DNA from 3 places in the Pelomonas lactea genome. Region 3 is predicted to be linked to each of the others. Evidence: predicted binding sites of a transcription regulator. Region 3 holds the regulator's gene; each other region holds the start of a gene.

Region 1 (2,260 bases), on a different contig from region 3:
CCACGGTCTGCGCGTCGGCGTGTGCCTTGACGACGGCGTCGACGGCGATCTGCGCGAAGTCGGCGGGCAGCACGCCGGCCATGCGGCGCTGGAACTCGGCGGCCAGCTCGGGGTGGGCCTCGGCGTAGGCGTCGAAGCGCACGTCCCACTCGCTCTCGGCGCGGTCGCCGGCGGACTTGTGGTCCCACGCGGTGTAGACCTCGGCCGGGATGACGAAGGGCTCATGCGCCCAGCCGATGGCCTCGCGGGTCAGCTTGATCTCTTCGGCGCCCAGCGGCTCGCCGTGGGCCTTGCTGGTGTTGGCGCGGTTGGGCGAGCCCTTGCCGATGTGGGTCTTGGCGATGACCAGCGTGGGCTTGTCGGTGCTCTTCTTGGCCTGGCCGATGGCGTCGTCGACGGCATCCACGTCATGGCCGTCCACCGGGCCGATGACGTTCCAGCCATAGGCCTGGAAGCGCTTGGCGGTGTCGTCGCCGAACCAGGGCGCCACCTGACCGTCGATGGAGATGCCGTTGTCGTCGTAGATGGCGATCAGCTTGTTCAGCTTCCACGCGGCGGCCAGCGCGGCGGCTTCGTGCGAGATGCCTTCCATCAGGCAGCCGTCGCCCAGGAACACGTAGGTGTGGTGGTCGACGATCTGGTGGCCGTCGCGATTGAAGTCGCGGGCCAGCAGCTTCTCGGCCAGCGCCAGGCCCACGGCGTTGGTGATGCCCTGGCCCAGCGGGCCGGTGGTCGTCTCGACGCCGGCGGTGATGCCCACTTCGGGGTGGCCCGGCGTCTTGCTGTGCAGCTGGCGGAAGGCCTTCAGCTCCTCGATGGGCAGCTCGTAGCCCGTCAGGTGCAGCAGCGCGTAGATCAGCATGGAGCCGTGGCCGTTGGACAGCACGAAGCGGTCACGGTCGGCCCAGTGCGGGTTGGCCGGGTTGTGCTTGAGGTGGCGCGCCCACAGCGCGACGCCGATCTCGGCCATGCCCATGGGGGCGCCCGGGTGGCCCGAGTTGGCGGCCTGCACGGCGTCCATCGCCAGCGCGCGGATCGCGTTGGCCATGAGGGTGGGGGAGGCGGTCGATGCGGTCATGGCCGGGGCTTTCTTGGGCTGGTGGAGCAAAACGCGGGATTTTACGGGGGTGGCTTTGCGGGCCTTGATCCAACGCAAGGCCGCCGCGTCGTGGCGGAGCGACGCTTGCGCCATGTTTCCTTCGCCCATGCCCCTGGCCGTGCGCGTCATCCGCGCCGAGCACGACGCCCTCGCGGCCATGCTGCGCACGGTGCCGCTGCTGCTGGAGGCGCAGCGCCACGCCGGCGCCGCGCCGGACTTCGGCGCGCTGCGGGCCATGCTGTTCTACGTCGACGAATTCCCTGAACGTCTGCATCACAAAAAGGAAAGCGAGCTGCTGTTCCCGCGGCTGCGCGCGCTGGCGCCGGCGCTGCGCGACACGCTGGACGACCTGGAGGCCGACCACGCCCAGGGCGAGCGCGCCATCCGCGCGCTACAGCACAGCCTGCTGGCCTGGGAGCAGATGGGCGAGAGCCGGCGCGACAAGTTCACCGAGCAGTTGCGCGTGTACTCGGCGCGCTACCTGCGGCACATGAAGCGCGAGGAAACCGAGATCCTGCCGCGCGCGGCCGAGGTGTTCAGCGCCGACGACTGGGCCGAACTGGACGAGGCCTTCGGCAGCCACCAGGATCCGCTGGCCCCGCGCCCCGGCCAGTCGGTGGATGCCGCCTACGCGCCGCTGCGCGAGCGCATCCTGGCGGCGCTGCCGGCGCCGTTTGGCTGGGGGCCTAGCCTGCGCTCCTGAGCACGCGCAGCCGCTCGCTGGCCAGCCATTCGGCGGGCGGGCGGCTGAGCAGCTCGCGCAGCGCGTCGACGTCCAGCCCGGGGTCGGCGCTGATGACGCCCACCCAGCGGTCACGGCCCGCGCGCTTGGCTTCGTAGAGCGCACCGTCGGCCACGTCGATGAGGGTGCTCCAGTCCAGCGCCTGCGGATGGGCGGCGCTGAGCGGGAAACAGGCGAAGCCGATGGAGCAGCTGCGCGTCAGCGTCTGGCCGTCGGGCAGCTCGAAGGGCCGGCCGCAGACGGCGCGGCGCATGCGCTCGGCCAGGTCGGCCGCGTGCTCGCGCGAGCCGTCGCGCGCCACGACGAGGAACTCCTCGCCGCCCCAGCGCACCACGTGGTCGCTGTCGCGGCAGACCTCGCGCAGCCGTTCGCGCATCTGCACCAGCACCGCGTCGCCGGCCGAGTGGCCGTGGCGGTCG
Region 2 (2,260 bases), on a different contig from region 3:
GTCCACGCCGCATTCCAGCTGCTCCACCCAGGCGATGAACTCTTGCACGGCGGCGCCCACCATCGGCGCGCCGTGCTGCGGCGCGATCATGCGGATGTCCAGCTGCCGCACCATCGCCGCCCACAGCCGCAGCACCTTGTTGCTGACCATGTAGCGGCGGTGGAAGCCCTCCATGCGCGGGATGTGCTCGGCCAGCGACGTGACGGGCTGCTCGGGGTTCAGGCTCACGCCCATGGAGGCGCCGAGGTCGCCCGAAAACAGGATGCGGCTGACCGGGTCGTAGAACTGGAAGTTGCCTTCGGCGTGCAGGAAGTGCGCCGGCAGCGCCCACAGCTCGAAGCGGTCCGCCCCCGTGCCCAGCCGCAGCCGCTCGCCGGCGTCGGGCAGCCCGACGATGCGGCCGGCCGTCTTGCCGGGCTTGCAGAAGTGCGGCGCGAAGCGCTCCCAAACGCGCGAGATGTAGACCGGCGCCTCAGTGGCCGTCATCCAGCGGTCCAGCGACGCGATGATGTCCGGGTCAGCGTGGGAGGCCAGGATGGCCGCCAGCTTGTGCGGGGGGAAGAACCGCGACATGCCCAGGTACAGCTCGTGGTACGCGATGTTGCCGCCGGGGTCGAGGATGGCGCCGGTGTCGCCGTTGACGAGCAGGAACTGGTTGGACTGCACGGCATCGCCGCCCTCGTCGCCCAGCCGCGCGAACATGACGCAGACATGCCGGTCCTGGCGGAACAACTCGATGGACATCGTGGCAACCCGGGGAAGTGATGGTGGCTGCGCAGGCTAACCGCGCCACGCGTGGCGGGTGTTGAGCGGGATCAAGACGGCACAAGATACTGGATGCATTTACAGTTGCGCCCTTTCGCGCTTCCGAGACCCCAGTTGCCATGAGCCTTGCCGACGTCCGTGCGGCGCTGAACGCCGAGCTGTCGGCCACGCCCGAGTACTACGACTTCAAGGTGCTGCGCGCGGAGCGCGATGGCGCCCTGTGGCGCGTCACGCTGGAGCCCGGCTATGTGTTCGCCGAGGGGCAGAGGCCGGGCGCCGCGTCGGCCCAGGCGCTGCTGGACGACAGCCTGGACGGCGCCTCGGCATGGTGGGGCTCGCCAGCCAAGGGCGGGGCCGGCGTGCTGGCCGTCGTCGCCGAGAACGACGAGCTGGTGCTGCAGAACGCCAGCGGCCCGCCACCGCCGGCGGGGCACCTGATCCGGCTCTACCCCACGCGCTTCCTGAACGCCGTGGCCGATGCCTGGTGGGACACGCCGTGGGCCGAGGCCGCGCTGGCCTGCCTGCCCGACCTGTCGGCACCCCAGCCGCTGCGCGGCGGCACCCCGCTGACCGGCGAGCCCTTCCGCTGGCTGCGCCCGGCGCAGCGGGCGGCGCTGTCGCTCGCCAGCTTCAGCAGCGCCTTCCTGTGGGGGCCGCCGGGCACCGGCAAGACGACGACGCTGGGCGTGCTGCTGGCCGAGTACCTGGAGCGCCACCCCACCGCGCGCGTGCTGCTGCTGTCCACCACCAACCACGCCGTGGACCTGGCAACGCTGGCCGTCGACAAGGCGCTGCAGAAGGGGCGGCGCGAGCACCTGCGCGCGGCCGTGCAGCGGCTGGGCACTCGCTTCGACGCGGCGGCGTACGACGGCCGCGAGCACCTCATCCCCACGCAGGACCGTGACCTCATCGCCCGCCTGGCGCGCGCCGAGGGCCAGCGCCCCACGGCCCGCGATGCCCAGGCGCTGAAGGCCTGGGCCGACCGCGTGAGCGACCTGCGCGACGAGCTGCGCGCCTCGTCGCTGAAGGTGCTGCAGCGCTGCCGGCTGGCCAGCATGACGACCACGCGCGCCGCCTTCACGCTGAAGACGCTGCGCGAGCTGACCCCCGACGGCGAGCCGCCGTTCGACCTGCTGGTGTTCGACGAGGCCAGCCAGGTGAGCCTGGCGCATGCGCTGGCGCTGATGCCGCTGGGCCGCGCGCGGCTGTTCGCGGGAGACCCGCAGCAGCTCTCCCCCGTACAGCGCAGCGAGGACCGGCTGGCCCGGCGCTGGCTGGGCCGCTCGGCGTTTGCCGAGATGCCGCGCGCGGGCGCCTCGGTGGCGCTGCTGGACGAGCAGTCGCGCATGGCGCCGCCCGTCGGCGAGCTGGTCAGCCAGCTGTTCTACGACGGCATGCTGCGTGTGGCGGCCGATGCGCAGGCCACGCCGGACTGGCTGGCGGCGCGCCAGCGCACGCTGGGCGACATCGCCGCCGATGTCCACGTCCATGTACA
Region 3 (2,260 bases):
GAAGTCGGCGCTGGCACGGCTGTTGCGCTGAGGGCGTCGTGGTGCCGGTCCGGTGCCGCGTTCTATCCACGCATCCTCAGGAGATACGCATGCAACACGCTTCCACCTTCGCCCGCCTGCTGACCGCCGCCCTGACGGCAACGGCCCTGTCCACCGCCTTCGCCGCCGACCCGGTGCCGGCACCCGCCGGGCAGGCTCCGCAAGCCCAGCCCGCGGACGCCGCCGCTGTTGCCGCCCAGGCCGCGGCCGTGCTGCAGCAGGACAAGGACCTGCAGGCCCTGCCGCTGACCGTCAGCAGCACCGATGGCGGCGTCGTCATCGTGAAGGGCGCGGCCCCCAGCGCCGAACTGGCCCAGAAGGCCATCAAGCTCGTCGCCGCCGTCCCCGGCGTCAAGGAAGTGCGCAACGAGATCAAGGTCGGCTGACCCGCCACACGCCATTGACCTGCCGCCCCGCACCCGCGGGGCTTTTGCGTTTGAGGCCGAGCGCCGGGCCGCCACAAGCCGGCCCGTCTGGCGATGTGCGAGCGGGGCCACCCCCGCGAGCATCGCCGTCCCCTTGGGGGCTGAGGCCGGACACGACAAGTCCTGAGGACTTGTCGTGCCTGCCGAAGGGCAGCCGCTCCGTCGGCTGCGCGGTCTGCAAGACCGCCCGGGCTTGCCCGCGTTCAGCGGCAAGCGCGGGCGAGGGGCCTCAACTCAACACCGGCTGTTGTTGACCAGCGCCTGCAGCCCCGCCTGGTTCAGGATGCGCAGCTGCCGCTGCTTCACCTCCATCAGGCCCTCGTCCTGGAAGCGCGAGAACGTGCGGCTCACGGTCTCCAGCTTCAGGCCCAGGTAGCTGCCGATCTCCTCGCGCGTCATGCGCAGCACCAGGCTGGATGCCGAGAACCCGCGTGCCTGCAGCCGCTGTGTCAGGTTCAGCAGGAAGGCCGCCAGCCGCTCCTCGGCGCGCATGTTGCCCAGCAGCAGCATCACGCCATGGTCGCGCACGATCTCGCGGCTCATGATCTTGTGGAACTGGTGCTGCAGCACCGTGAACTCGCGCGACAGGCCCTCCAGCTGCGCGTAGGGGATCACGCAGACCGACGAGTCCTCCAGCGCGACGGCGTCGCAGTGGTGGTGGTCGCTGCTGATGCCGTCCAGCCCCAGCAACTCGCCAGCCATCTGGAAGCCGGTGACCTGGTCGCGCCCGTCCTCGCTGCCCACGCAGGTCTTGAAGAAGCCGGTGCGCACCGCGTACAGCGCCTCGAAGCGCTCGCCGTTGCGGAACAGGTGATCACCCCGCGCCACCGAGCGGCGCTTGGCGACCAGGCCGTCCAGCTGCTGCAGCTCGCCGGCGTTCAGGCCCACGGGCAGGCACAGCTCGCGCAGGTTGCAGCTGGCGCAGGCCACCTTCAACGGCTCGATGGCGGGCAGTGTCGACGGATCGGACGCGGGCGACGCACGCATCGGGCAGGGTTGGGTCGTCAGCATGAGGGACATTCTTCGCCAGGCGACCCGCCCCGGCCTTGACCTGCATCAAGGCCGGGGCGGGGCCGGCTCGGCACAGTGGCGACATGGCTGCTGTGACCGATAGACCTCCCCAACTCGAGCTTGCCGACCTGCTGCGCCGCCACGACGTGGCGGGGCCGCGCTACACGTCCTACCCGACGGCGGACCGTTTCGTCGAGGCCCACCAGGGCGCGCAACACCTGCAGGCGCTGCGACAGCGCGGCACGGTGCAGCCGCTGTCGGTCTACGTGCACATCCCGTTCTGCGAGCAGCTCTGCTACTACTGCGCCTGCAACAAGATCATCACCAAGCACCACGAGCGCGCCGCACCTTACCTGGCCGCGCTGGCCCGCGAGGTGGAGCTGGTGGCCGACGCGCTGGGTGGCCCGGCGCCGGTGTCGCAGCTGCACCTGGGTGGCGGCTCGCCGACCTTCCTGTCCGACGCGGAGCTCGGCGAGCTGATGGAGATGCTGCGCCGGCGCTTCAAGCTACTGCCGGGCGCCGAGCTGTCCATCGAGGTGGACCCGCGCACGGTGGACCAGGCCCGGCTGGCCCACCTGCGGCTGCTGGGCTTCAACCGGCTTTCGTTCGGCGTGCAGGACTTCGACGTCGCGGTACAGAAGGCGGTGCATCGCGTTCAGCCGCTGGAGCAGGTGGCCGCGCTGATGCAGCACGCCCGCGAACTGGGCTTCTCGTCCACCAACGTGGACTTGATCTACGGCCTGCCGCAGCAGACGCCCGTCAGCTTCGCCCGCACCATCGCGCAG

What was found. Region 3 encodes FNR, which switches genes on or off when oxygen is low (the NO sensors DNR and NnrR bind a similar motif). Its sites were predicted from a motif close to TTGATNNNNATCAA; they were not measured.
Region 1: a site for FNR is predicted at 1,143-1,156, ahead of ACG04Q_RS02680 (hemerythrin domain-containing protein). Genes of this name have one in related genera too.
Region 2: a site for FNR is predicted at 806-819, ahead of ACG04Q_RS13740 (oxygen-binding di-iron domain-containing protein). Genes of this name have one in related genera too.

What each region holds. Positions count from the first base shown of each region.
Region 1 covers NZ_JBIGHX010000001.1:611,881-614,140, reverse strand. Annotated here, with positions in the region: gene tkt (transketolase) at 1-1,078, opposite strand, end outside; gene ACG04Q_RS02680 (hemerythrin domain-containing protein) at 1,191-1,802, shown strand; gene ACG04Q_RS02675 (two-component regulator propeller domain-containing protein) at 1,786-2,260, opposite strand, start outside.
Region 2 covers NZ_JBIGHX010000004.1:233,573-235,832, reverse strand. Annotated here, with positions in the region: gene ACG04Q_RS13740 (oxygen-binding di-iron domain-containing protein) at 1-744, opposite strand, end outside; gene ACG04Q_RS13735 (DEAD/DEAH box helicase) at 885-2,260, shown strand, end outside.
Region 3 covers NZ_JBIGHX010000011.1:19,187-21,446, reverse strand. Annotated here, with positions in the region: gene ACG04Q_RS23900 (BON domain-containing protein) at 90-425, shown strand; gene fnr (fumarate/nitrate reduction transcriptional regulator Fnr) at 699-1,451, opposite strand; gene hemN (oxygen-independent coproporphyrinogen III oxidase) at 1,559-2,260, shown strand, end outside.